DNA from 4 places in the Cedecea davisae genome. Region 4 is predicted to be linked to each of the others. Evidence: predicted binding sites of a transcription regulator. Region 4 holds the regulator's gene; each other region holds the start of a gene.
What was found. The regulator CRP, encoded in region 4, controls carbon source genes, mostly activating them, when cyclic AMP is high. The targets are predictions, from matches to a motif close to ATGTGANNNNNNTCACAT.

Region 1 (7,206 bases), 1.9 Mb from region 4:
GCTACACGCTGTTCGATCGCGCAACCCGCCCTCTGACCTTAACTGAACCTGGAAAGTTACTTTATCGCCAGGCTCGGCTGTTTCTCCATGAAGCACGGGCGTTTTCCGAAGTCGCACGCCAGATGCCGGGGCAAATTGAGACCCGCCTGACCCTGTGTTACGACCCTTTGACTCCTCGTGAATTTTTACTCCGCCTGGTTGAGCGGCTGGCTCAAGAGCAAATCACCCTCGATTTATTACTGTGCGAGCGCGCCGATGCCGAGCGATGGCTCGACGAAGGTAAAGCGCATATTGGTATTTTTCAGGCGCTCAATCGTTCGGTTAATACTCATCTGCAGTGGCGCGCCGTGGGCAGCCTGGAGCTTGCGGTCTGGGCGAAGAGAGGGCTTTTCCCGGGCAAACCTGTCTCTCTTTTACACCTCGCAGCCGGTACGCAGCTGGTTCCCTTCCGCGAGATGCCGGACTCGCTGGCACAGCGCATCCAGATTGCCGACCGGGTAATACGGGTGAATGAGCTGACCCTGCTGGAGAAGCGGCTGTGCGCCGGGGAAGGGTGGGCCTTTCTGCCGCTGCATTTTGGGGTAGAAAACTGGCCGGGAATCGAACGGCTGGAAACGGAAATTGGGGATCGCGGGCTGATGCATCCTGTGGTGGCGCTCTGGAAGCCGGGGCACATAGCCCAAAGCCAGCTGGAGAAGGTGATAGCGGCAGTTGAATCCGCCTGGCAGACACAATAGCGCTCCCGTAAACGAGAGCGCCCGGTCTGAATTAGTACATGACCTTATGGCCGTACTGCTCCAGGATGCCTTTCACCCGCTCCATGGTCTCTTTTTTCGGCGGGTGAACGCCGTCCAGTTTGTATTCTTCGCCCATCGCAACCCATTTGTGTTTGCCCAGCTCGTGGTACGGCAGCAGCTCAATTTTCTCGACGTTGCCCATATCACGCGTGAACTCACCGAGGCGATGCGCAGAATCATCATCGTCAGACCAGCCCGGGACAACCACGTAGCGGATCCACACTTTGATCTCTTTTTTCGACAGATACTGCGCGAACTCCAGCGTGCGGTGGTTTGACACGCCAACCAGGTTTTGATGGATCTCGTCATTCATCTGCTTCAGGTCAAGCATGACCAGGTCGGTAACTTCAAGAAGCTCGTCAATGACCGGATCGTAGCGACGCACAAAGCCGTTGGTGTCCAGGCAGGTATGAATGCCTTCTTTGCGGCAGGCGCGGAACCAGTCGCGCACAAATTCGGCCTGCAGAATAGCTTCGCCGCCGGATGCGGTCACGCCGCCGCCGGATGCGTTCATAAAGTGGCGATAGGTCACCACCTCCTTCATCAGGTCATCTACCGTTACCTCTTTGCCACCGTGGGTATCCCAGGTGTCGCGGTTGTGGCAGTAGAGGCAGCGCATCAGGCAGCCCTGGAAGAAGGTAATGAAGCGAATACCGGGGCCATCCACGGTTCCGCAGGATTCAAAAGAGTGAATTCGTCCGATTGCTGACATTGCGGTGATTTCTCCAGGTGTGGCCCATCCGGGGCCTGTGGGTGCACAGCTCAAGCCGGCTGTGTTAAGTCTGTTTTGGCAGTTACCCAGAGTATAGATAGCTGGCAAAGCAGGCTGATAGCAGAGAGGTTAGTAAAAAGGCCCCACGGGTGTGGAGCCTTTATATATTACGCTTCTTCAGTCTAACAGGGAATTAGATGGACTGAGTGAAGGTACGGGTAATAACGTCCTGCTGCTGTTCTTTAGTCAGGGAGTTAAAACGTACTGCATAACCGGATACGCGGATGGTCAGCTGAGGGTATTTCTCAGGGTTTTCCATGGCGTCCAGCAGCATTTCACGGTTCATCACGTTCACGTTCAGGTGCTGACCACCTTCGATGTTCGCTTCGTGGTGGAAGTAACCATCCATCAGGCCTGCAAGGTTGGTTTTACGCACGTCGTCGTCTTTACCCAGAGCGTTCGGCACGATAGAGAAGGTGTAAGAGATACCATCTTTAGCGTAGGCAAACGGCAGTTTTGCAACGGAGGTCAGAGAGGCAACAGCACCTTTCTGGTCACGGCCGTGCATTGGGTTAGCGCCTGGACCGAATGGAGTACCTGCGCGGCGACCGTCTGGAGTGTTACCGGTTTTCTTACCATAAACCACGTTAGAGGTGATGGTCAGAACGGACTGAGTCGCGATAGCGCCACGGTAGGTATTCAGTTTCTGAATTTTCTTCATGAAACGTTCTACCAGGTCAACGGCGATGTCATCAACACGCGGGTCGTTGTTACCGAACTGCGGGTATTCGCCTTCGATTTCGAAGTCGATAGCCAGGCCATCTTCGTCGCGAATCGGTTTAACTTTGGCGTATTTGATTGCAGACAGGGAGTCAGCGGCAACGGACAGACCGGCGATACCGCAAGCCATGGTGCGAACAACGTCACGGTCGTGCAGAGCCATCAGAGACGCTTCGTAGCTGTACTTGTCATGCATGTAATGGATGATGTTCAGCGCGGTCACGTACTGCTTAGCCAGCCAGTCCATGAAGTGGTCCAGACGATCCAGAACGTTGTCGTAGTCCAGCACTTCAGCAGTGATTGGCGCTTCTTTAGGGCCAACCTGCATTTTCAGTTTTTCATCAACGCCGCCGTTGATAGCGTACAGCATGGTTTTCGCCAGGTTTGCACGAGCACCGAAGAACTGCATTTGCTTACCAACAATCATTGGGCTTACGCAGCAAGCAATCGCGTAGTCGTCGTTGTTGAAGTCAGGACGCATCAGGTCATCATTCTCATATTGCAGAGAAGAGGTGTCGATGGAGACTTTAGCCGCGTATTTTTTGAAGTTCAGTGGCAGTTTTTCAGACCACAGAATGGTGATGTTCGGCTCCGGAGACGGCCCCATGGTGTACAGGGTGTTCAGGAAGCGGAAGCTGTTTTTAGTCACCAGAGTACGGCCGTCAACGCCCATACCGCCGATAGATTCGGTTGCCCAGATTGGGTCACCGGAGAACAGCTCATCGTATTCTGGGGTACGCAGGAAGCGAACCATACGCAGTTTCATGACCAGGTGGTCAATCATTTCCTGAGCGTCTTGCTCGTTGATTTTGCCTGCTTTGATGTCGCGTTCGATGTAAGCATCCAGGAAGGTGGATACGCGGCCGAAGGACATTGCAGCGCCGTTCTGAGATTTAACCGCGGCCAGGTAGCCGAAGTAAGTCCACTGAATAGCTTCCTGAGCGTTGGTAGCAGGACCAGAGATATCGCAGCCATATTTAGCAGCCATTTCTTTGATCTGACCCAGCGCACGGTGCTGTTCGGAAATCTCTTCACGCAGACGGATAGTCGCTTCCAGGTCTTCACCGTTTTCCAGTTTGGTCTGCAGTGAGTTGAACTGAGCGAACTTGTCTTTCATCAGGTAGTCAATACCGTACAGCGCTACGCGACGGTAGTCACCGATGATACGGCCACGGCCATACGCATCTGGCAGACCAGTGATGACGCCGGATTTACGGCAGTTCAGGATGTCTTTGGTGTAAACGTCAAACACGCCCTGGTTGTGAGTCTTACGGTATTCGGTGAAGATTTTTTTCAGCATTGGGTCGAGTTCACGACCGTACACTTTGCAAGAACCTTCAACCATTTTGATGCCGCCGAACGGAATAATTGCACGTTTCAGAGGAGCATCAGTCTGCAGGCCCACGATGGTTTCGAGGGACTTGTTGATGTAACCAGCATCATGAGAAGTGATGGTAGAAGCAAGGTCGGTGTCAAAATCAACTGGCGCATGAGTGCGGTTTTCCAGTTTGACGCCTTCCATCACGCTGTCCCACAGTTTGGTAGTTGCGTCGGTAGCACCTGCCAGGAAGGACTCATCACCCTCGTACGGGGTGTAGTTTTTCTGAATAAAGTCACGTACGTTGACTTCATTCTGCCAGTCGCCTTTAGCAAAACCTTCCCAGGCTGTGGCTAACTTTTCATTAAGCTCGGACATGTAACACCTACCTTCTAATGTGGAGTTCTTAATCCTACGTGTTGGCTAAGCTTAGTGCTTATCGCCACCGCGCAGATAAATTACCCAGTATGTCAACCCAACCAGTAAACCCCCGCCGATGATGTTTCCGATGGTAACCGGAATCAGATTATCGGTGATGAAGTTCAACACGGTCAGATGCGAGAAACTTTCCGGAGAAGACCCTACTGCGGTCCAGAATTCCGGGCTGGCAAAATTGCGTACTACGATACCCATCGGGATCATAAACATGTTTGCGATACTGTGCTCAAAGCCGCTGGCAACAAACATGGCAACCGGAAGGATCATAGCAAACATTTTGTCCATCAGACTGCGGCCGGAGTAGCTCATCCAAACCGCCAGACAAACCATCAGGTTTGCGAGAATGCCGAGGCAGACCGCTTCGACAAACGTGTGGTGCATTTTATGGTCGGCGGTTTGCAGGACGTTCAGCCCCCATGCGCCGTTAGCCGTCATATACATTCCGGACAGCCAAATCAGCAGGACAAACAGCAGCGCGCCGATAAGGTTACCAATATAGACGTTGACCCAGTTACGCAGTAGCTGGCACCAGGTGATTCTGCCGCTGGCTTTGGCAACGACTATCAGGACGGTAGAAGTAAACAGGTCAGCACCGCAGATAACGCAAAGAATCAAGCCCAGCGAGAAACAGGTGCCGCCAATCAGTTTGGCAATCCCAAACGGGATAGTGGAAGTGCCGGTTGTGGCGGTAATGTAGAACACGAAGGCAATCGAAATGAAGACGCCTGCAGTAATCGCTAAGTAAAAGGTCGTTAGCGGTTGTTTTGTTGCTTTATAAACGCCAGCGTCTTCGGCAATTTTTGCCATCGCTGGTGGAAGCACTAGATCAAAAGGGTTGTCAGCTTTCACACTAACTCTCTCTTATTTAATTCGGCGAGGAGATACTAACAAAGCATTATAGAGTAAAATTTGATGTGGATCATATCTCGCCAAGCTAATAGGCACTGAAAAAGCAGGTCTATACCAGATTTTCAGCATAACTATTTGATTATCCCTGAAAAAATAAATTTTAATGTTTATAGATAAAATTGAATTTAGCCACAACTCCTTCTGAAATCGGTTAATTAAAATGGAGTATTTCAATATTTAAGCAACATTATTTTCTCTGTCGGCAAATAATGATTTACCCGAAATTAACCAAAAAATTACATAATAAATTATTATTGTTGCAATAATAAAAACGGGGCCAAAAAGCGCCCCGTAATATAGCTCAGACCCGGTGCGGTTCGCACCCCTAAGTTGTTAATAAATCACTTTACCTGCCAATATTTGGCTTTGGCACGCTGCAATTTTTCGTAAGCGGCCAGCAAGGCCTGGTGAGCCGGGAAGGCTTTCAGGTCTTTATCCACCGGCTGGAGGCCGTAGAAGGCTGCTTCTCCGCTCAGCGCCGCGCTTGCCGCGTCTACCGCGTCCGCACCGTACATGCGTACGAAAGCGTTCAGGTATTGCAGCGGCTCGCGCTCTTCTTCCTGAGACAGCAGCAGCAGGGTTTGCAGGCAGCGGTAGTAGTTGGCGCGCGCCGGGCTGAACAGCGAAGCGTTAAACTCCATGGTCCATTCGGTCCAGATAAGCGCCTGCTCCAGGTCGCCGCCCGCCAGCGCCAGCATCGCTTTCAGCTCGCCGATGCGCAGCGTGTACCAGCCGTTATCTTTCCCGGTCGCCAGGCCCAGCAGCTCGCGTACGCGGGTGAAGTCGTCATGGCCTTCGTCATCAAGCTGGGAGATAAGGTCCAGGTAATCCTGCTGTTCCCACTCGCTGTCCGGCAGCGCCAGGATCGTTTCGCGCAGGTGGCTGCCCATGCTGTTGTTGGCCAGCAGCAGGTCGTCCGCAGGGTAGATGTCGGACATGCCCGGAACGATAATACGGCAGGCGTACACGTCCAGATGCTCGTAGTCAGCGATATACACTTCCTGGTCTTCTGATTTAAAGATAGCCATCAGGGTGGCGAACTCTTCTTCCGTGGTGCCGGAGAAGCTCCAGTCGGCAAACGGATAATCGGCATCCTGCTTGAACATATCCCAGGAGATCAGGCCGCTGGAGTCGATGAAGTGAGTTTCCAGGTTAGCGTGCTCGGCCACTTCTTCGTCGTCGAAGGTTGGCGGGGTGAAAACGTCCAGGTCTTTCAGACCACGGCCCTGCAGCAGCTCGGTTACGGTACGCTCAAGCGCGACGCCGAAGTCCGGGTGTGCGCCAAACGAGGCGAAGCAGGTGCCGTTCGCCGGGTTGAACAGCACCACGCAGATAACCGGATATTTGCCGCCCAGAGAACCGTCGTAGGCGAAGATTGGGAAACCTTCCGCTTCGAGCGTTTTAATCGACTCAACTACGCCAGGGTAGCGAGCCAGCACTTCCTGCGGGATCTCCGGCAGGCTGATGCTCTCGGCAATAATGCGGTTTTTAATATGGCGTTCGAACACTTCGGACAGGCCCTGAACGCGCGCTTCGTTGGCGGTGTTCCCGGCGGACATGCCGTTAGAAACGTACAGGTTGCCGATGATGTTCATCGGAATATAAACGGTCTGCTGGTCGGACTGACGGGTAAACGGCAGGGCGCAGATACCGCGCTCTTCGTTTCCTGACTGTAGATCAATAAGCATCCCGGCGGTTAATTCGTTTTCCGGATCGTAGAAGGCGCGCAGGCGGGCATCGAGGATCCCTTCCGGCAATTGTTCATCTTCCGGGATTGGGAACCACTTCTCATTTGGATAATGAACAAACGGGCCATTCGCGATAGTGTCGCCCAGCCAGAAGTCGGCAAAGAAGTAGTTAGTGGACAGACGTTCAAAATATTCACCCAACGCGGAAGCCAGCGCCGCTTTTTTTGTTGCGCCCTTGCCATTGGTGAAGCAAAGCGCGCTGTCTTTATCGCGAATATGCACCGACCACACGTTCGGCACCGGGTTAAGCCAGGAGGCTTCTTCGATATTAAAGCCGAGGTCGGTCAGCTTGGTCTGGAAGCGAGCGATGGAGTCTTCCAGGGCGGCATCTTTGCCGGGGATAAAAGTCTGGGTCATGGGGTTCACTTTAATGGTACGCAAAACGCGCAATGATACGGGTTTTACCGGAGGGACGCTATCATCCGCCCGGTGCAGGCGACGCTAGCATAACAGGCTCTGCGGCATTGCTGTAACCCGGTGAGCTTAGAGTTTTTTGGCCTGACC
Region 2 (7,206 bases), 2.2 Mb from region 4:
AAGTGACCTGGGTGAGTCTTTGTATTTATATCTGGAGAAAAAAGGGGTACAGGTATTACGGGCTAGCCAGCGCTTTAGCGCCACCAGCATGGATAGCCAACTAGCAAGCTATCTCGGTACGGATGAGCATGAGCCCATTCTACTGGTTACCAGAACAGGCTTTACGCATAACGATTTGCCTGTTGAATATACCCGGACCTGGTGTTTGAACGATTATTACGATTTCACGATTGAGCTACATCGCAAAAAATAATAAGAGGGCGCTTTCGGCTCAGGAATAACGTCGAGGGAAAGCGCCCAGTACATGGTTTAGCCTTTCTTCGCCACGCTGATGGTCTGGCTCAGGCGAGTCGGTTTTTCCGCAGCGGCTTTCTGCTTTTTAGAAGCACAGGCCGTTTCCACACAGACGAAGGTTTTGTAGCCGTCGTCCGGCATATCGCCCATTGAAACGGAGAGCGCCGGGCCAGGGTTCCAGCCGACGACGTTATAGTGATGGTGGTGAACCACGTTCAGGGTGCGCTTCAGGCTGCTTGCGTCGTGGATAACGCTGCACTCTTCCGGCTCCAGGTAGAGGCGGTCGGTACGGTCAGGGAAGGTCTGCACGCCGTCGGTCAGTTGACCTGCGGTTTCGTTCAGCACTTTATCAATATATGGATTACCCAGCCCGCTGACTTTCACATCGGCAATGTCGCCCACGTTGAAGTAGGTATGCAGGGCGGAGGTGGTTTCGAATTCGCCGTGGGCTTCCAGCTCAATTTCGCAGGTTTTACCCAGCTTAAAGCGCGCGTACAGCGTGAATTCGTGCGGCCATAGCTTCAGCGTTTCTTCGTTATGATGCAGTTCAAAAGTCAGCACCACGCCGTTGGCGTCTTCATTATGGGCGCTGAGCGTCCAGGGTAGATTGCGGGCAAAACCGTGTGCCTGAAGGCCTGCTTGCTCAGCCGGGCCAAACCACGGCCAGCAGATAGGCACGCCGCCGCGCAGGGCTTTACCTTTATGGAACGGGGTAATGTCGCTCAGCCACAACACTTCGTCTTCACCGGCAGGCTGCCAGGAAAGCAGGTGTGCACCCTGAAGCGCAAAAGAGGCGCTAACCTGAGGGTGGTCAACGACGATGACGTCGAGCTGATCCTGCTTGCGCAAAGAGAGGGCGGGGCTAATTTGTTCAACAACCGGAAGGGCAAAAATTTTAGTAATCATTGGCTCAACCTTATTATTTCCCGGTGCACGTTCGGGTTAAGGCCAGCTGCGGCGTTAACCGAAAGGTGGGCGAGGGTGGAAGCAATAAAAAAGGGCGACATGCGTCGCCCTTTAAAGGATTAATTACTCATCTCAACTTATTTGGAGATGTGAGCAATCAGGTCCAGTACTTTGTTTGAGTAGCCAGTTTCGTTGTCGTACCAGGAAACCAGTTTCACAAAGTTGTCGTTCAGTGCGATACCAGCTTTAGCATCGAACACGGAAGTGCAGATTTCGCCGTTGAAGTCGGTAGAAACTACGTCATCTTCGGTGTAGCCCAGAACACCTTTCATGGTGGTTTCTGAAGCAGTTTTGATTGCTGCTTTGATCTGCTCGTAAGTTGCTGGTTTTTCCAGACGAACGGTCAGGTCAACAACGGATACGTTAGGAGTAGGAACGCGGAACGCCATACCGGTAATTTTACCGTTCAGTTCTGGCAGTACAACGCCTACCGCTTTAGCAGCACCGGTAGAAGAAGGGATGATGTTCTGAGCTGCGCCGCGGCCGCCGCGCCAGTCTTTGTGAGACGGGCCATCAACGGTTTTCTGAGTTGCGGTGGTAGCGTGAACGGTGGTCATCAGGCCTTCAACGATACCGAAGTTGTCGTTGATAACTTTAGCCAGTGGTGCCAGGCAGTTGGTGGTGCAGGATGCGTTGGAAACGATGTCCTGGCCAGCATATTTTTCAAAGTTAGCGCCTTTAACGAACATTGGCGTTTTGTCTTTGGAAGGACCAGTCAGAACCACTTTTTTCGCGCCAGCAGCGATGTGCTTACGAGCGGTTTCATCAGTCAGGAACAGACCAGTTGCTTCTGCAACAACGTCAACGTTCACTTCGTTCCACTTCAGGTTAGCCGGGTCACGTTCTGCGGTAACACGGATAGTTTTACCGTTAACAACCAGGTGGCCGTCTTTAACTTCTACAGTACCGTTGAAACGACCGTGAGTTGAGTCGTACTTCAGCATGTAAGCCATATAGTCAGCGTCTAACAGGTCGTTGATTGCAACGATTTCGATGTCAGAACGTTCCTGTGCAGCACGGAAAACGATACGGCCGATACGGCCAAAACCGTTGATACCTACTTTGATAGTCATATATTCCACCAGCTATTTGTTAGTGAATAAAAGGTTGGCTGTAAAATTACAAAAACCTTACGCAGCGTCAAGCGGAATCGTGTCAATCATTGCGACAAATCAATCCTGTGGACATGCTTTGTACGACTGAACGCCTCACACTTCCTTTTGGGCTAAAGTCCAAATGGGGACGATGCGGGGGATTTTAAACGCCAATTCCAACAAAAATGTGATTCACGTCACGTTTTGTGCCGTGCCAGAATTTCAGGGCTAAGTTTAGAACAAAAACCAGCACGGTGTTGTTAATTTTTTGTTAGAATAGCGCCGTGAGCTGTCCCAATTGAACTGACCGAGATGTACACCTATGTCTAATCAATTACCCCCTGATTCAAATAAGAAAAACCTCAGCGAAATGCAGTATTACGTGACCCAGAAGCACGGCACTGAACCCCCATACTCCGGGCGGTTACTGCATAATAAGCGCGACGGGATTTATCACTGCCTGGTCTGCGATGCGCCGCTGTTTCTTTCAGAGAGCAAATATGACTCCGGCTGCGGCTGGCCCAGCTTCTATGAGCCGGTGGACCCGGACGCCATCCGCTACCTGACCGATAACTCCCACGGTATGGAGCGCGTTGAGATCCGCTGCGGCAGCTGCGATGCGCACCTGGGGCACGTCTTCCCGGACGGCCCGCAGCCTACCGGCGAACGCTATTGCGTGAACTCCGCGTCCATGAGCTTTACCGACGGGCAAAACGGCGAGCAGGTTGACGGTTGAAGAATCGATTCAGCTAATTATTCCTCTGTGGGGTGAAAAATGAGCAATCTGGATGATATGTTGAGCGTGATGACGCCGGAAATTTACCAGCGTCTGGCGACGGCGGTAGAGCTGGGTAAGTGGCCCGACGGCGTGGCATTAACCCAGGAGCAGAAGGACAACAGCCTGCAACTGGTGATGCTGTGGCAGGCGCGCCACAATACCGAGGCGCAGCATATGACCATCGACACCAGCGGCCAGATGGTGATGAAGAGCAAGCAGCAGCTGAAAGCGGATTTCGGCATTGAGCCTGCTCCGTTTGTCACCATGAAGCTGCAATAAGCAAAAAGGGAGGCACCGGCCTCCCTTTCTTTTTCCCGGTTAAAAGTTACTTCGCGTGCTTAATGCCCAGCGATTCGGCGAGCTGCTTCGCCAGCTGGTTGTTATCATCCGCGCCGTACTCCCAGAACATCGCCCCGCCAAGACCTTTCTCTTTGATGTACTCGGCTTTGATTTTCACCGAGCGCGGATTTTCATAAGAAATCGCAAACAGCGGTTTGCCTTCAGCAGACTTCAGCGTCAGGTATGGCACCTTCGCGTCGTCATCCCACTCTTCGGTAAAGCGCTTCTGCGGATCGTTCAGCATCTTCTTCACCAGATCGTTGTATTTAACGTAGGTGTCTTTCGTCAGATCCACGCCCAGGGCGGTTTTGAACAACTCCAGCTCGCGTTCGCCAAAGTAAGGCTGGGTCACCGGATTTTTCTGTGCATCCGGTTTTGACCAGTCAATACCCGGTTCGACGGCACGCTTAGGCACGCGGCCATAGAAGCCAATGCCGAGGTTCATTTGCTGCGGCTTCAGCCCGGCTGCCAGATAGTTATTAACCACGAAGTCCGCGCTGTACTTATCAGCCTCGGCAACGGTTGGCCACTTTTTCGAGTCGTAAAGGTTGGAGTTGAAATACTGCGTGCCGTACGCCATGTCGTAGGTCATCAGGTTGATGTAGTCCAGCAGGGGGGCGATAGCTTTCACATCCACCCAGCTTTTTGGGCTTTCGGCATTTGCGCCAACGGCAATAGTTACCAGCTTTTTATCGCCCACCGCGTGGCGCAGCTCTTTGAGCAGGGCGGTGAAGTTGTCCCTGTCTGCATCCAGCTTATCGACCAGCCCCCAGGCACCGTTCACCGGGAACTCCCAGTCGAGGTCGATACCGTCCAGGCCGTAGCGGTCCATCACTTCCTGAACAGAGCGGATAAACACCGCGCGGTTTTCCGCAGAGGCGGCTGCTCCGGAGAAGCCGCGAGCGCCCCAGCCGCCAACGGAAAGCAGGACTTTCAGCTGCGGATTCTGCTTACGCAACACCGGGAGTTTTTCCAGGTCGGCAATGACTTTAGGCGAGAGATAAATCTGGTGCAGTTTTGACGCGTCTTTTTGCGCTTCGTTCGTTTCGCCTTTCTCGTCGTTATAAATCAGGCCAAAGGAGTAGTTAAGGTGGGTAATCTGGCGTACGTCGAGCTTATTGATATCGCCGCCAGGCCCGGCGGTTACGTCGCCGCCGCCGTTAAAGTAACCCACGGAAAGCAATGATTCAGCTTGCGCAACGCCGCTAAAGGCTAACGACACCGCGGCCACAATGGGCAACAGTTTACGTGTGAATGGCATAATGATTCCTCTTTGACGGGTACAACATAAAAGCTTCCCGGCCACGCAGAGCACTGACGAAAACGGCGGAAAGCGAAATCAGCTAAACTGCTGAATAAATTCATTGATTGTGATTATGAGAGCGCTCCCAGGATAGGGCGAGCAAAAAAAGCTTAGATTGTGAGCGGAATCGCTACAAGAATGCGGGGCGGTGGATCGCCCCTGGAATTATTGGCGGGTGGATTACTGGCAGGTAAAGTCTGCGAGGGTCATTAACGTTGCGCCGGCAACCGCCATATCCTGGAACGCGAACAGGCTGTCCTGCGGCTGTATATTCACGCCACGGCAGCCGTCGGTAATGACCGTGACCTCGTAGCCCAGCTCCAGCGCATCCAGCACGGTAAACTTCACGCAGTAGTCTGTTGCCAGACCGAGGACAATAAGCTCCGCGATGCCGTGCTCACGCAGCCATTCGTCCAGCCCGGTTTTCTGCCGATGGCCGTTATCGAAGAAGGCGCTGTAGCTGTCAATCGCCGGGTTTTCACCTTTATGCACGATTTTGTCGATAGCTGAAGCGTTCAGCAGCGGATGCAGCCGGGCGCCTTCGCTGTTTTGTACGCAGTGATCGGGCCACCAGGTTTGTGCCAGCCCGTCCAGCTTGCCCTGGCCGTAAGGCTCCACATTTTGAACGCTGGCAAAACTGCCGTGGTTTGCCGGGTGCCAGTCCTGGGTTGCAACAACGCTTTCACCGCGCGCCTTAGCCAGCTCGATTAACTGGTTCGCGATGTCGATAGTGCTGTCGCCCTCGGGGACGGCAAGCGAGCCTCCGGCGCAAAAATCATTCTGTAAATCAACCAACAATAAAGCGCGCTGCTTCATGGCAACTCCTTATTCGTCCGGCGTTAACTCGCCGCGCAGGTTCAGAGGCATGGCCTCGCGGATCGCCTGTGCGTCCAGCCCCTGGCTCAGCAAATAGTGCAGCTTGGTCAGGGTGGCTTCAACCGTCATGTCTGAACCGCCAATAACGCCTGCCTGCGCCAGCGCGTTGCCGGTGGCATAGCCGCCCATATTGACTTTGCCGGACATGCACTGCGTGAGGTTAACCACCACGATACCGCGCGCGCTGGCCTCCTGTAACTCTTTAATAAACGCCCCCTGCTGCGGAGCGTTGCCCACGCCGTATGAACGCAGGATCAGCGCTTTTACCGGCTGGCGCAGGAAATTGCCCACTACATCGGCGGAAATTCCCGGGTAGATGGTGACCACGCCAATGGGCTGAGGGGTTATCGGATGAACAATCAGCTCGCCTTCACCGCCCGGCGCAGGCGGCGTATTCAACTTACGGATGTGGATCCCGGCTTCCAGCAGCGGGGCAAGGTTAGGCGAAGCAAATGCGTCGAAGCCATCGGCATGCGCTTTGGTGGTGCGGTTTCCGCGGTAAAGACGGTTGTTGAAGAACAGCGTCACTTCGTTAATCGGGTAGTTCGCCGCCACATAGAGTGAGTTCAGCAGGTTGATCTGCCCGTCGGATCGCAGCTCGGCCAGCGGAATTTGCGACCCGGTAACGATAACCGGCTTGCCGAGGTTTTCCAGCATGAAGGAGAGCGCCGAGGCGGTGAACGCCATGGTGTCCGTGCCGTGCAGGATAACGAAGCCGTCGTATTCGTCGTAATGGGCTTTGATATCGTCGGCAATGTGCTGCCAGTCTTCGGGCGTCATGTCCGAAGAGTCCATCAGCGGGTTGTATTCGTGAATGGTGAAGTCAGGCATTTCCGGACGATGGAATTCGGGCATCATCGCCAGCTGGCGTTGTAGATGGCCGGAAACGGGGATATAGCCGTGTTCAGAACGCTGCATACCGATAGTACCGCCGGTGTAGGCAACGTAGATGGATTTCTTTTGCATGGGGTAGCTCAACGCTTTCGATATTTGCGGCAGAGTATAGAGAGGATGGCGGAAAAAAAAAGCCCGGTGTAACCGGGCTTTGCTTCATTTAAGTAAATTAACGCACATCGCCACAGGTAAGGCAGAAGGCGTAACGGTTTTGCGGGTCGTTCATGGTGCCGAACTTATCATTCTGGGCTTTTATCGCCAGCGCGGCATCAGCCAGTGGAGCAGGCAGGTAAGCCTGAATCGCCTGCGGCAGCGCCGCACGAACTGAACCGGTCATGGCGTTAAACACCATATCGGTAAAGGTTGCGTCATCCTGCCAGAAGGCGAGGTGCCAGGTCTTCAGTTTCGCCAGCTCCGCAGCTTTGGCAACCGCATCGTCAAAGTCACCCAGGCTGTCCACCAGACCGTTGGCTTTGGCGTCTTCCCCGGTCCAGACGTGGCCCTGGGCAATCTGGTCGATTTGCTCCGGGGTCTTGCCGCGTGAAGCCGCCACCAGGCCGATAAAGCGCTTATAGCCGTTTTCAATACTCAACTGCATCATCTGCTGAACTTCAGGTGGCAGTTTTTTGGTAACCGCCACGTCGGCCAGCGGTGAAGTTGAA
Region 3 (7,206 bases), 490 kb from region 4:
GCGTCATGGTGTTCCCGATCCTTGCTGGTCGAATAAAAGTCAGGCCTCAGAGTAAACAACCCCGATATAGACGTCAATACATCTGGACATCTAAACCTCTTTGCGTATAGATTGAGCAAAAGACAAATAGCCGTTAAAATTATGCGTTTTAGAGTGTATGTGTCTGAGTTTCGCGCTCGGTAAAGGGTTATCCTACGCTGTACACTAAAAGAGATAATCGTCAGCGCCGCGGGTATGCCCGGCTTTGGCACATTTTCATAGATTAAGAGGATTAGGTATCTCATGGCTGAATGGAGCGGCGAATATATCAGCCCCTACGCTGAGCACGGTAAGAAGAGTGAGCAAGTAAAGAAAATTACGGTTTCCATTCCTCTGAAAGTGTTGAAGATCCTCACCGACGAGCGCACTCGTCGCCAGGTGAATAACCTGCGTCATGCGACCAACAGTGAACTGCTGTGCGAAGCTTTTCTGCACGCATTCACCGGCCAGCCGCTGCCGAACGATGCTGACCTGCGTAAAGAACGCAGCGATGAGATCCCGGAAGATGCCAAGGTCATTATGCGTGAACTGGGTATCGATCCGGATACGTGGGAATATTAAGCTCGATGGTTAAGGCGCCGAAAGGCGCCTTTTCTTTATCCGTTTGCCGGATTGCGGGCACAAAAAAGGCACCCTTGGGTGCCTTTCTCTTTCCAGCTCGCGAAACTTATTTTTTCGCGCCTGGTACGCTGAAGCGCTTGTTGAAGCGATCAACACGGCCGCCGGTAGCAACATCACGTTGTTTACCAGTGTAGAACGGGTGGCATTCGCCACATACGTCCAGGTTCAGGTCGTGACCCGCGGTAGAGCGGATTTTGATAACGTTACCGCAAGAGCAGTTTGCAGTAATTTCTTCGTATTTAGGATGGATATCTTTTTTCATGGTAAACCTCGGTAAAGGCCGCGTCGCTCTTCCAGCCCTAACGCCAGACACCACGCGATGTTAATAATTAGGTTTTTTCGATACCAAAACTGCGCATCAAAGGCGGCGAATCATACAGAGATTAACCTGCCGGTGCAAACTGATCCGCATTTTTGCAAGCACACAGTGTACACTAATACGTCATTTTTTTCAGCCTGGACGCTTTCATGCCCGTAGCCCATGTCGCCCTGCCGGTTCCTCTGGCCCGCACCTTCGATTATCTGCTTCCCGCGGGCATGCAGGTCAATGTCGGCTGCCGCGTGCAGGTGCCATTTGGCAAGCAGCGCCAGGCTGTCGGCATAGTTATGGCCGTCAGCGATAACAGCGATCTTCCTCTTGAGAAGCTCAAGCCGGTCGCCGATGTACTCGACGGCGTTTCGCTGTTCACCTCTTCTCTGTGGCGCGTTCTGCTGTGGTCGGCGGAGTATTATCATCACCCGATTGGCGAAGTGCTGTTTCACGCTCTGCCGATATTGCTTCGCCAGGGCAAACCCGCTCACCACGCTCCGCTCTGGTATTGGTTTGCGACCGAAGAAGGAAAAGCAGTCGATCTCAATAGCCTGAAACGTGCGCCCAAACAGCAGCAGGCGCTGGCGGCGCTGCGTCACAATATCATCTGGCGGCATCAAATTGGCGAGCTGGAGATAAACGAACCCGGCCTGCAGGCGCTACGGACCAAAGGGCTGTGCGACCTGAAAAGCGCGGCCCCGGAAGAAGAGGACTGGCGTAAAAACTATTCCGTTGCCGGAGAGCGTTTAAGGCTGAATACCGAGCAGGCCACCGCCGTTGGAGCCATCCACAGCGAGTCCGACCATTTTTCCGCCTGGCTGCTGGCAGGTATCACCGGCTCGGGGAAAACCGAGGTTTACCTTAGCGTACTGGAGAACGTGCTGGCCCAGGGCAAGCAGGCGCTGGTTCTGGTTCCCGAAATTGGCCTGACGCCGCAAACTATTGCCCGCTTCCGCGAGCGTTTTAACGCCCCGGTTGAAGTGCTGCATTCCGGGCTAAATGACAGCGAAAGATTAAACGTCTGGCTGAAAGCACGCAGCGGCGAGGCGGCAATCATTATTGGTACGCGCTCTTCGCTGTTTACCCCTTTCTGCCGCCTCGGCGTTATCGTTATCGATGAAGAGCACGACAGCTCCTACAAGCAGCAGGAAGGCTGGCGCTATCACGCTCGCGATCTCGCCGTCTATCGCGCTCACGCAGAAGATATCCCCATCATCCTCGGTTCCGCTACGCCAGCGCTGGAAACGTTACATAACGTCGAGTTGGGGAAATATCGCCAGCTGCGGCTCACCAAACGAGCCGGAAACGCGCGGCCTGCACATCAGCAGGTGGTTGACCTGAAAGGCCAGCAGCTGAAATCAGGGCTGGCTCCGGCGCTGATCAAAAAGATAGGTGAGCACCTGGCCGCAGACAACCAGGTGATTCTGTTTCTTAACCGCCGGGGCTTTGCTCCTGCGCTGCTGTGCCATGAGTGCGGGTGGATAGCAGAATGCACGCGCTGCGATCACTATTACACGCTGCACCAGGGGCAGCGGCATCTGCGCTGCCACCACTGCGATAGCCAGCGGGCCATTCCGCACCAGTGTCCTCAGTGCGGTTCAACGAACCTGGTCCCCGTGGGGATGGGTACGGAACAGCTTGAGCATAGCCTTGAGCCGCTGTTTCCGAACGTACCAATTTCCCGTATCGATCGCGATACCACCAGCCGCAAAGGGGCGCTCGAGCAGCAGCTTGCAGAAGTGCATCGCGGCGGGGCGCGTATCTTAATCGGCACCCAGATGCTGGCCAAAGGGCACCACTTTCCTGACGTCACGCTGGTTGCGTTGCTGGACGTAGACGGAGCGCTGTTTTCGGCTGACTTCCGCGCCGCCGAGCGTTTTGCTCAGCTTTACGTTCAGGTTTCCGGCCGCGCCGGGCGCGCGGGAAAACAGGGTGAGGTGCTGCTGCAAACGCATCACCCCGACCACCCTCTGCTACAAACGCTGCTCACAAAAGGTTATGACGCTTTCTCCAGCCAGGCGCTCGGCGAACGTAAGACGGTGTTCTTACCGCCGTACACCAGCCATGTGCTCATCCGCGCTGAGGATCAGAATAACCAGCAGGCACCGCTGTTTTTACAGCAGCTTCGCAACCTGCTGGAAGCCAGCCCGCTGCGGGATGAACAGCTCTGGATTATGGGACCCGTTCCGTCGTTGCAGGCTAAACGAGGCGGTCGCTTCCGCTGGCAAATTTTGCTCCAGCATCCTTCCCGAGCGCGCCTGCAAAAGCTGATTAGCCACTCGCTGGCTTTGGTTAATACGCTGCCCGAGGCGCGCAAGGTGAAATGGATGCTGGATGTCGACCCTATCGACGGCTAGTTATGAGAAGCGGATCGAAAAATCTAATGCTCATCACATTTCTTGTGAAAAAATTGTAACCGCTTACAGCCAACTTCTGCTAAGAATGTGATGACTGTCAGATACGCAGGATGCGTTGACGACGGCGGTGTGCATGTGAGGAGAAGAAGTGAAGCCGAAGAAACAGGTGGCCAATGCCACCATGAAAGATGTGGCCGTGCAGGCGAAAGTGTCTACTGCGACGGTGTCCCGCGCCTTAATGAACCCTGATAAAGTCTCTCAAAGCACCCGTAACCGCGTGGAGCAGGCGGCGATTGAAGTGGGCTATTTGCCCAGCTCTTTAGGCCGCAGTATCAAACGCAGTGAGTCGCGCACTATCCTCGTCATCGTGCCTGATATCTGCGATCCGTTTTTTAGCGAAATCATACGCGGCATTGAAGTGACCGCCGCTTCGCAGGGTTATCTGGTGCTGATTGGCGACTGCGCCCACCAGAATCAGCAAGAAAAAACCTTTATCGACCTGATTATCACCAAACAGATTGATGGCATGCTGCTGCTCGGATCCCGCCTGCCGTTTGATGCCAGCAAGGAAGAGCAGCGCAACCTGCCGCCGATGGTAATGGCGAACGAATTTGCCCCGGAGCTGGAATTGCCGACGGTGCATATCGACAACCTCACCGCAGCCTTCAACGCCGTTTATTACCTCCAGGAGCTGGGCCACAAACGCATCGCCTGCATTGCCGGTCCCGAAGAGATGCCGCTGTGCCACTATCGCCTACAGGGCTATGTCCAGGCGCTGCGCCGCAACGGGCTTGTGGTCGATCCTCACTATATTGCGCGCGGCGACTTCACCTTTGAAGCGGGCGCCGCGGCTCTGGCGCAGCTAATTGAACTCCCGGAACCGCCAACCGCCATTTTCTGCCACAGCGACGTCATGGCGCTGGGCGCGCTTTCTCAGGCTAAGCGTAGCGGCCTGAAAGTACCGGAAGATTTATCGATCATGGGCTTCGACGATATCGCGCTATCGCAGTTTTGTGACCCGCCCCTCACCACAGTGGCACAACCCCGCTTCGATATAGGCAGGGAAGCTATGCTGCTACTGCTGGACAACATGAACGGCGAAGATGTTAACAGCGGATCCCGGCTGCTGGACTGTGACCTTATTGAGCGCGGCAGCACCGCTGCTCCCGGCAGCAGAAAATGAGCCGTTTTAGGACTCCATAAACTGGTCAAAGCCCCGCCCCTTAAGTAACATGGCGGACTGATAAACGAATAAAGACAGCGAAACGATAGTGGCACAACGAGATTATGTAAGCCGCGGGCAGTCGGCAGGGACGCGGCGCAAGAAAAGTACATCCCGCAAAAAGCAACGTAGTCTGCCATCCGTCTCTCCGACAATGGTAGCCATTGCGGCGGCTGTCGTGGTGGCCTTCGTCGGCGCCCTTTACTTTATTACTCACCATAAAAAAGAAGAGAGCGACACGCTTCCCGGCCATAAAGTGACCGGAAACGGCCTGCCGCCAAAACCGGAAGAACGCTGGCGTTATATTAAAGAGCTGGAGAACCGCCAGCCGGGCGTGCGCACGCCTACGGAACCGACCGCCGGTGGCGAAGTGCAAAACCAGAGCCAGTTAACCAACGAACAACGTCAGTTGCTTGAGCAGATGCAGGCGGATATGCGCCAGCAGCCAACGCAGCTGAATGAAGTGCCGTGGAACGAGCAGACGCCTGCCCAACGCCAGCAAACGCTGCAGCGCCAAAAGCAGCAGATACAGCAAACTCAGCCGGTACAGCAGCAGTGGAATACGCAAACGCAGCAGCAACCGCGCGTTCAGCAACGCGTAGCCGAGCAGCCTTACCAGCAGCCACGCAGCGCGCAGCAAACTACCCAGCCTTACCAACAGCCGCGTACCGTGCAGCAGCAACAGCCGAAGGCCACCGCCAGCAGCAATCAGCAGCCTTACCAGGATCTGTTGCAAACGCCGCCGCACAGCCAGCAAAAGCAGCCTCAGCAGCCAAAACCGGCCCAGCGTGAGACGCAGCAAGCCGCACCAATAACGCGCGAGCCGGAAGTGGCGAAGCAGGCCGCTCCTGCGACCCAGGAGAAGAAGGATGAGAAGCGCTGGATGGTTCAGTGCGGCTCATTCAAAGGCAGCGAGCAGGCGGAAACCGTTCGTGCGCAGCTGGCGTTTGAAGGCTTTGACTCCCGCATTACCACCAATAACGGCTGGAACCGCGTAGTGATTGGCCCAATCAAAGGTAAAGATAATGCCGATATCACTATCAACCGCCTGAAGATGGCCGGCCACACCAGCTGCATTCGTCTTGCTTCCGGGGGTTGAAACCCCAAAATTGCCCCCCATTTATATTGGCATTAGGCCCTGCGTAACGCGCAGGGCTCGTGTTTAGCTGATGCAAAAGGGGTCTGCCCGTGACAACAATAGTAAGCGTACGCCGTAACGGCCAGGTGGTGATTGCCGGTGATGGCCAGGCCACACTGGGTAACACCGTAATGAAGGGCAACGTCAAAAAAGTCCGCCGCCTGTACAACGACAAAGTGATCGCCGGTTTTGCCGGGGGTACGGCGGATGCCTTCACGCTGTTCGAGCTGTTTGAACGTAAGCTTGAGATGCACCAGGGCCATCTGGTGAAAGCGGCCGTTGAGCTGGCGAAAGACTGGCGTACCGACCGAATGTTGCGCAAGCTCGAAGCGCTGCTGGCGGTGGCCGACGAAAACGCCTCTCTGATTATCACCGGCAACGGCGACGTCGTTCAGCCGGAAAACGACCTGATTGCTATCGGCTCCGGCGGCCCGTACGCCCAGGCCGCAGCCCGCGCCATGCTGGAAAACACCGACATGAACGCGCGCGATATCGCTGTCAAGGCGTTGGATATTGCAGGCGATATCTGCATTTATACCAACCACTTCCATACCATCGAAGAATTACCGTCTAAAGCGTAAGGATCTCCCATGTCTGAAATGACCCCACGCGAAATTGTCAGCGAACTGAACAAACACATTATCGGCCAGGATAACGCCAAACGTTCCGTTGCAATCGCCCTGCGTAACCGCTGGCGCCGCATGCAGCTTGATGAAGAGCTGCGTCACGAAGTGACTCCAAAAAATATTCTGATGATTGGCCCAACCGGCGTAGGTAAAACCGAAATCGCCCGTCGCCTAGCAAAACTGGCTAATGCGCCGTTCATCAAAGTTGAAGCGACTAAGTTCACCGAAGTTGGCTATGTTGGTAAAGAAGTGGATTCTATCATCCGCGATTTGACCGATTCGGCCATAAAAATGGTGCGCATGCAGTCCATCGAGAAAAACCGTTATCGCGCCGAAGAAATGGCCGAGGAACGCATTCTCGACGTGCTGATCCCGCCGGCGAAGAATAACTGGGGCCAATCCGAAACCCAGCCAGAGCCGTCTGCGGCACGCCAGTCATTCCGTAAAAAGCTGCGCGAAGGCCAGCTGGATGACAAAGAGATTGAAATCGATCTCGCCGCTGCGCCAATGGGCGTAGAGATTATGGCGCCTCCGGGTATGGAAGAGATGACCAGCCAGTTGCAGTCCATGTTCCAGAACCTCGGCGGCCAGAAGCAGAAGCCGCGTAAGCTGAAAATCAAAGATGCACTGAAGCTGCTGGTGGAAGAAGAAGCCGCGAAGCTGGTGAATCCGGAAGAGCTGAAGCAGGACGCTATCGATGCGGTTGAGCAGCACGGTATCGTGTTCATCGACGAAATCGACAAAATCTGTAAGCGCGGCGGCAACAGCTCTGGCCCGGACGTGTCCCGCGAGGGCGTACAGCGTGACCTGCTGCCGCTGGTGGAAGGCTGCACCGTTTCGACCAAGCACGGGATGGTGAAAACCGACCACATTCTGTTTATCGCTTCCGGTGC
Region 4 (7,206 bases):
AGATTAACGACCAGTTCGATCTGTTTAGCGATATTCGCGGCATGGGACTGCTGATTGGCGCAGAGCTGAAAGAGCAATACAAAGGCCGCGCGCGTGAGTTCCTGTATGCGGCCGCTGCCGAAGGCGTGATGGTGCTGAATGCCGGGCCTGACGTCATGCGATTCGCACCGTCGCTGATTGTTGAAGAGGCGGATATCGAAGAAGGCATGCAGCGCTTTGCCAAAGCCGTTGCCCGGGTTGTGGCAGGCTAAGTTTAACCCGAGCGCCGCAGGCGGCGACTCAGCCAAATCCCGTGATGAGGCCGCTGACGCCAGGCAACCGACGAAATGGTATGCATGGTGTTAAGGTGGCCCAGAATCCGCTGTAAATGCTGCTCCATGGTGCTTAACGGTCCCGTGGGCAGCGTGTCCGTGTCCAGAATATTGGCATCGTTCGAACTCCCCGGCCCGTCATATTCCAGCCTTTGCTGGCAGCGCTGAAGCGCTATTTCACAGGATTGCAGATATTTCTGCGCCAGATCCGGCGTCAGCATGTTGTGCTCGCGCGCCAGGGTGGTCATGGCGTTGATATGCTCGACGATAAACTGGCTGTGCGTCACCCAAAGCTTCATATCCGCCAGATAATGAGAATTGAACCCCGGCTCCTGCATCGCCTGGTTGAGCGAGTTAAACAGCGCGTTGTGTGCCTGATTTACCCGCATTCGCTGCCAGGCAAGCGGGGTGGGCTCCGGGTCATTACTCAGGATCAGGCGAATTGCGTCCTGGTCGGTTTCCAGCGCGTCGTGGGCGTTCTGGCGCAGCAGGCCGGTTTGCCACTGCGGCCAGAGCCAGACCATGCCGCCGAAGGCTATCAGGCAGCCGAGCAGGGTGTCTATCAGCCTTGGAATGATGTAGCTCTCGGCGCTCAGCGTAATCAGCTGGAGGGTGTATACCGCCGTGACGGTGAAGCCGATGGTCGCCCAGCCGTAGCTTTTGCGGATAAACAGGTAACTTACCAGGGTAATCGCCAGCATTGCCAGCAGCGTGTAGCTGTCCGGGACGTGGAAGTGCAGGGTTATCCCGGCGATACACAGGCCCGCCATGGTGCCTGCCGCCCTGTGGACGATGCGTACCCGCGTTGCGCCGTAGCCGTTTTGGGTGACGAACATGACCGTCATCAGGATCCAGTAGGGCTTTGGCAGATGTAAAAACGAGCCGAGCAGGCTGGCGATAGTCAGCATTACGCCGAGGCGGGCGGAGCTGCGCAGCGCGGAGGATTTGAACGAGAGGTAATTCCTGAGCGCCGGGAAGAACGGCAGGCGGCGCTCCCTGTCCTCCATCAAATCCCGGACGTAGAGCGGGCGCTGGGTTTTCAGCACCCGGGCAATGCGGCTGAAGTGATAGTGGCAAAACTGCCCGACCGGGTTATCAGGGTTCTGGCGCGCAATCTTTTCCAGGGCGTCTATCTGTTTTTCCATGGTGAAGCGCGTGGGATAGCGGTGATAAAGGATGTCATCCGCCAGTACCCGCAGGCGGGCGGCAATAGTTTGTGCATTCCAGCGGATAACGGCCTCGGCGTGGCTTTGCTCCACCAGCTTTTGAACCTCTTCCGGCTGATGCAGGCTAACCGAAATATGCTCCTGTAAATCGAGCGCGACCTGAAAGGCACGCAGCAGCCGCTTATAGCCGTTCTGCTGATTGGCCGACAGCATGTGGAGCTGCTGGTAACAGGTGGTTATCAGATCCACGGCTTTTTGCTGGCGAACCAGCAAAGGCGGCAGCGCCTTTTCCGGATCGGTGTGCTGGGTCAGCATGCTGTATTTCGCCTCGCAGTAATCCGCCAACTGCCGGTAGAGCAGGCTCAGCGACTCCCGCAGCGGCTGCTCGCGCCACATCCTGAACCAGAACCAGTTGAATGCGCCGTACCAGATGGTGCCGGAGATATACAGCAACATCGGCTTCCAGATGGGCATATTCCCGGCCATGCTAAGCGTGAAAATGGCGGCAATCAGCGAGGCGGGCAGCAGGCGGGCGTGCAGCGAACTTATCTCCGCCGTTACGCCCAGCAGCAGGGCCATGACGATGAGTATCGCCGGCAGCGGTACGCTGGTGTAGAGCAGCAGAAGCTGCATTATCAGGCTGCTGACGGCAAACAGACTACCGCCGATAATCAGGCGTTTAAAGAAGCGTTTGTGGGGTGTGTCCAGCCCGGCGATGTTGCAGCAGGCGGGAACTAATGAGAACAGCAGGCCGTTTTGCAGGCTGCCGAGTACCAGACCGACGGCGACGGGAAGGCACAGCACCAGCGTTTGCCGCAGGGCGTAGTTAACCTCGGGATGGTAAATTAATCTTTTCCACATAGCCTGAATTGTAGAGACAAAAAAGGCGTGTTACCGAAGCGACACGCCTTTTTTTGCACTGATTAACGAGTGCCGTAGACGACAATCGTTTTCCCGTGTGCGGAGATGAGGTTTTGATCTTCCAGCATTTTCAGAATACGGCCAACGGTTTCGCGGGAGCAGCCCACGATCTGGCCAATTTCCTGACGGGTGATTTTGATCTGCATACCGTCCGGGTGGGTCATCGCGTCCGGCTGTTTAGCCAGGTTGAGCAGCGTCTGTGCGATACGGCCGGTTACGTCGAGGAAGGCGAGGTTGCCGACTTTCTCGGAAGTTACCTGCAGACGGCGAGCCATCTGGGATGAGAGACGCATCAGGATATCCGGGTTAACCTGAATCAGCTGACGGAATTTTTTATAAGAAATTTCAGCTACTTCGCAGGCCGATTTGGCTCGAACCCAGGCGCTACGCTCCTGACCTTCTTCGAACAGCCCTAATTCACCAATGAAATCACCCTGATTCAGATAAGAAAGGATCATCTCCTTGCCTTCTTCATCTTTAATCAGAACAGCTACGGAGCCCTTGACGATGTAGTACAGCGTCTCCGCCTTTTCACCCTGGTGAATCAGCGTGCTCTTCGACGGATACTTATGAATGTGGCAATGAGACAAGAACCATTCGAGAGTCGGGTCTGTTTGCGGTTTGCCAAGCACCATGCGCGGTTATCCTCTGTTGTAAACTGGCTACCAAAGACAAGACTCGGAACCTCTTGTCTGGCGTTGCAATCGTGAAATTTTCCCAAGCCCTGGGAGCTGGCGAGCAGGTCAATCCTGCGGCCTGTAATTAGTCGTTTCCTCTGCTTACGTGCATCAACGTCTCTGTCCCGCAGCAGCATCCGGATTGTTTTAGCATAGCTTTTGGTAAGTGTCTTGTATTGTCTCGTTTCAGCATGACCTGGATCGCCTTACGTTGCCAGTTTTGGCCCAGGCGCGTAATCTGAAAGAAATTTTTCTCAACTGGGAGTACGCAAATGCAGGCACGAGTTAAATGGGTGGAAGGCATGACCTTCCTCGGTGAATCCGCTTCCGGCCACCAGGTTTTGATGGACGGTAACTCCGGAGATAAAGCACCAAGCCCGATGGAAATGCTGCTGATGGCCGCCGGGGGCTGTAGCTCGATTGACGTGGTTTCTATTTTGCAAAAAGGCCGCCACGCGGTGACCGACTGCGAAGTGAAGCTGACGTCCGAGCGCCGTGAAGAAGCGCCGCGCCTGTTCACGCATATCAACCTGCACTTTGTGGTTACCGGCAAAGACCTGAAAGACAGCGCGGTCGCTCGTGCCGTCGAGCTGACGGCAGAGAAATACTGCTCGGTCACGCTGATGCTGGAGAAAGCGGCAGAGATAAGCCACAGCTATGAAGTGATCGAAGGGTAATATTCGGGATGGGCGGTGTCGGCACCGCCCATGTCGGATTAAGCTATCTTCCTGCCCTGCGCCAATTTCTCTACCAGCGGCGCCATAATCAACTCCATCGCCAGCCCCATTTTCCCTCCCGGCACCACCAGCGTGTTGATGTGGGAAATAAACGATCCCTGCAACATTGCCAGTAAATACGGGAAGTCGATATCGTCGAGCCCGCGGAAGTGGATGACCACGAAGCTTTCATCGAGAGAAGGGATCGCGCGGGCGGCAAAGGGATTTGAGGTATCCACCGTGGGCACGCGCTGGAAGTTAATGTGTGTGCGGGAGAATTGCGGCGTAATGAAGTTGATGTAGTCTTCCATCGAGCGCACAACCGAGTCCATCACCGCCTCGCGTGAATGCCCGCGTTCGCCGGTGTCCCGCACCAGCTTTTGGATCCACTCCAGGTTGACGATAGGCACCACGCCAACCAGCAAATCTACGCAATCGGCCACGCTGTGTTGCGGCGTAACAACCCCGCCGTGTAGCCCTTCATAAAACAGCACATCGGTTGGCTCCGGCAGCGGCTGCCACGGGGTAAACGTTCCCGGCACCTGATTCCACGGCACGGCTTCGTCGTAGGTATGCAGGTATTTACGGGATTGGCCTTTGCCGCTCTGGCCGTATTCGATAAAGGTTTGCTCCAGCAGCCCAAAGTCGTTGGCTTCTGGCCCGAAGTAGCTGATATGGCGGCCTGAATCACGGGCTTTGCGGATCGCCATATCCATTTCAGGGCGGGTATAGCGATGAAAGCTGTCGCCTTCCAGTTCCGCAGCGCGCAGGCCGAGCTGCTGGAATATCTTACGAAAGGCGAGGCTGGTGGTGGTGGTTCCGGCACCGCTGGAACCTGTTACCGCAATAACCGGGTGTTTGGCTGACATAGGGCTACAACTCCATGGGTAATCAGAAAGGGAGCCTGCATCTGATAGTTATACTTTTTGGAAAGTATAGATTACCCCAGAGAGTCGCAGTTAGCCCCGAAGCTGGCCGCGCGGCATAATATTGACCGTTTCATGGAGTTCAGACCAGACCAGCACGGCTTCGCCGCTCTGCAATTGACGCTTCACGTCGGCGACTTTTTGCGTCAGCGATCGCTCCTGCTCACCATAATCCGTGCCTTCGCGTAATACAAAAGATTCGATCAGATTATCGAGAGTTTCCGGGTCCAGCTCTTGCCAGGGAAGAATCATTTCAGTTGTCCAGGTAGCGGGTTAGCCAGTCGGGAATACGCTGTTCCAGCCACATTTGCGGGCGCAGCAGCGTGCCGCCGACAAAGCCAACGTGGCCGCCGTAGGTGGTGAGCTGGTATTGGATGTTTGCCGGTAGCGACTCGCGGTCGGGGATGACGTGATGATCCATAAAGGGATCGTCCTTCGCGTGAATAATGAGGGTCGGGCTGGCGATGTCCGGCAGAAGCGGCATGGCGCTACACTGGCGGTAATAGTCCAGCGCGTCGGCAAAACCGTGGATCTTTGAGGTAATTAAATCATCAAATTCGCGTATCCGGCGCAGGCTTTTTAGCTTACGCAGGTCAATAGGCAGTGAGCCAGGGTAGCTTTTCAGCTTGCGCGCCGCGTTCTTCTTCAGCAGGTTCAACAGATAGTGCTGATAGAACCGCGAGAAGCCTTGCTCCATGTGGTAGCAGCACTGCTCGAGCATCAGCGGGGCGGAAACCACTACGCCCGCTTTGAGCGTGCAGGCCGCGCCCTGTTTAGCCATCAGGCAGGCAAGCATATTGCCGCCGAGCGAGAAACCTACCGCCGCGGTCGGTACTTCGCCATAGCGCTGATTCAGCCAGTCCAGGAAGTAGCTGCCGTCTTCGGTTTCGCCGGAATGATAGATGCGTTCTTTGCGGTTAGGTACGCCGCTACAGCCGCGAAAATGCATCACTACGCCTAACCAGCCGCGTTTTTTAGCGGCCTCAATCATGCCGTGGGCATAAGGACTGTGCAGGCTTCCCTCCAGTCCGTGAAACACCACCAGGCGCGGCTTGTGTGCGGCTGCCTGCGGGTCTTCGCTCCACGCGAGATCGACAAAATCCCCGTCCGGCATGTCCAGACGCTGCCAGTGGGGTTTGAAATTGATCCGTCTGCGAATCAAACGTGGGATCATGGTTTGCAGATGCGGGTTACTCAGCCCGCGCATAGGGCGGAAATCGTCACCTTCATCATGATGAATATTCAATTCTAAAGGGCTTGTACTGGCCATATCACACTGTTAGTTTCGTTTAGTTCGCTAATTATTCTATCGGGTGTGGAGCGCCCACTTAATGGACTCAACGCTTTTTCTTTCGATGCTGGGCTTTCTCTGGGTCGCCGCTATTACACCTGGCCCTAATAATACGTTACTTACCGCGTCCGGGGCGAATTACGGTTTCTTCCGCAGTCTGCCGCTGATGATAGGCATTATGCTGGGCATGCAGTGCATTTTAGTGCTGGTTGCCTTTGGCGTCGGCAGTTTGATCCTGCTGTACCCGGCTTTGCACCTTATCCTGAAGATTGCAGGGAGCGTTTATCTTTTGTGGCTGGCCTGGAAAATCGGCACCGCAAAATATGAGCGCCTGGAAACCGGTGCCGCGCCGCCTGCGCCTGTGCCGTTCTGGCAGGGCGGGCTGTTGCAGGTTATCAACCCCAAAGCCTGGTTAATGGCGCTCGGTGCGGTCGCCAGTTTTAGCCTTGCCGGTGCTACTTATCTGCATTCGGTGGCGATGATAAGCGTCGGCATTGCGCTGGTGAACATCGTCGCAGGCGTTATCTGGATTGCCTTTGGCAGCTTGATAGGCCTGTTCCTGCGCAGCCGTCGCTCCTGGGCTATTTTCAACGTCAGCATGGGCGTATTAACCGCCGCCTGCGTGCTGCTTATCTGGCGTTGATGCTGCTAACCCTCTCCCGCCGGGAGAGGGTTAATCTTAACTGTTACTCGCCCTGTAGCATCTGCTCGAGCTGTTCCTGAGCATCCAGCCATTCCATCTCGCACTCTTCCAGCGCCGATTTCACTTTTGCCTGCGTCTGCAAGCATTCGTTCATTTCAGCTTTGCGGCTTTGCTCGTAAATCGCGCTGTCCGCCAGTTTCTCTTCTACCTCAGCAAGCTGGGCGTTGAGCTTTTCCATCTGTTTTTCTAGCTGGGTAATTTGCTTGCGCAGCGGCTGGGTCTGAGTGCGAAGTTCTGCCTCGCGGCGCTTCTGATCTTTACGCGCCTGAGCGCTGTTGGCGTTGTCTTTTGCAGTATCCGCAGGCTGATTTTCCTGTTTTTGCAGGTCGCTCAGCCATTGCTGATAATCTTCCAGGTCGCCGTCGAAGGCCTCAACTTTACCATCGTGAACCAGATAGAGGTCATCGGTGGTGGAGCGCAGCAGGTGGCGGTCGTGCGAAACCACAACCAGCGCGCCTTCGAAGTCGATCAGCGCTTCGGTCAGCGCCTGACGCA

Region 1: a site for CRP is predicted at 4,953-4,970, ahead of focA (formate transporter FocA). Genes of this name have one in related genera too.
Region 2: a site for CRP is predicted at 2,540-2,557, ahead of msrB (peptide-methionine (R)-S-oxide reductase MsrB). Genes of this name have one in related genera too.
Region 3: a site for CRP is predicted at 3,413-3,430, ahead of cytR (DNA-binding transcriptional regulator CytR). Genes of this name have one in related genera too.

Annotation. Positions count from the first base shown of each region.
Region 1 is NZ_CP172054.1:3,292,022-3,299,227, reverse strand. It holds gene ACG1VR_RS15750 (LysR family transcriptional regulator) at 1-737, shown strand, start outside; gene pflA (pyruvate formate lyase 1-activating protein) at 769-1,509, opposite strand; gene pflB (formate C-acetyltransferase) at 1,703-3,985, opposite strand; gene focA (formate transporter FocA) at 4,037-4,894, opposite strand; gene ycaO (30S ribosomal protein S12 methylthiotransferase accessory factor YcaO) at 5,296-7,059, opposite strand.
Region 2 is NZ_CP172054.1:2,937,508-2,944,713, reverse strand. It holds gene ACG1VR_RS14080 (GntR family transcriptional regulator) at 1-253, shown strand, start outside; gene ACG1VR_RS14075 (D-hexose-6-phosphate mutarotase) at 310-1,200, opposite strand; gene gapA (glyceraldehyde-3-phosphate dehydrogenase) at 1,338-2,333, opposite strand; gene msrB (peptide-methionine (R)-S-oxide reductase MsrB) at 2,677-3,090, shown strand; gene ACG1VR_RS14060 (YeaC family protein) at 3,130-3,411, shown strand; gene ACG1VR_RS14055 (glycoside hydrolase family 18 protein) at 3,458-4,732, opposite strand; gene pncA (bifunctional nicotinamidase/pyrazinamidase) at 4,955-5,590, opposite strand; gene ansA (asparaginase) at 5,600-6,616, opposite strand; gene sppA (signal peptide peptidase SppA) at 6,714-7,206, opposite strand, start outside.
Region 3 is NZ_CP172054.1:4,689,385-4,696,590, forward strand. It holds gene metB (cystathionine gamma-synthase) at 1-7, opposite strand, end outside; gene metJ (met regulon transcriptional regulator MetJ) at 283-600, shown strand; gene rpmE (50S ribosomal protein L31) at 707-922, opposite strand; gene priA (primosomal protein N') at 1,129-3,327, shown strand; gene cytR (DNA-binding transcriptional regulator CytR) at 3,476-4,510, shown strand; gene ftsN (cell division protein FtsN) at 4,599-5,648, shown strand; gene hslV (ATP-dependent protease subunit HslV) at 5,738-6,268, shown strand; gene hslU (HslU--HslV peptidase ATPase subunit) at 6,278-7,206, shown strand, end outside.
Region 4 is NZ_CP172054.1:227,561-234,766, forward strand. It holds gene ACG1VR_RS01425 (aspartate aminotransferase family protein) at 1-251, shown strand, start outside; gene ACG1VR_RS01430 (YccS/YhfK family putative transporter) at 254-2,338, opposite strand; gene crp (cAMP-activated global transcriptional regulator CRP) at 2,401-3,033, opposite strand; gene ACG1VR_RS01440 (OsmC family protein) at 3,348-3,752, shown strand; gene ACG1VR_RS01445 (phosphoribulokinase) at 3,791-4,660, opposite strand; gene ACG1VR_RS01450 (YheU family protein) at 4,751-4,969, opposite strand; gene ACG1VR_RS01455 (hydrolase) at 4,971-5,987, opposite strand; gene ACG1VR_RS01460 (LysE family translocator) at 6,049-6,651, shown strand; gene ACG1VR_RS01465 (ABC transporter ATP-binding protein) at 6,695-7,206, opposite strand, start outside.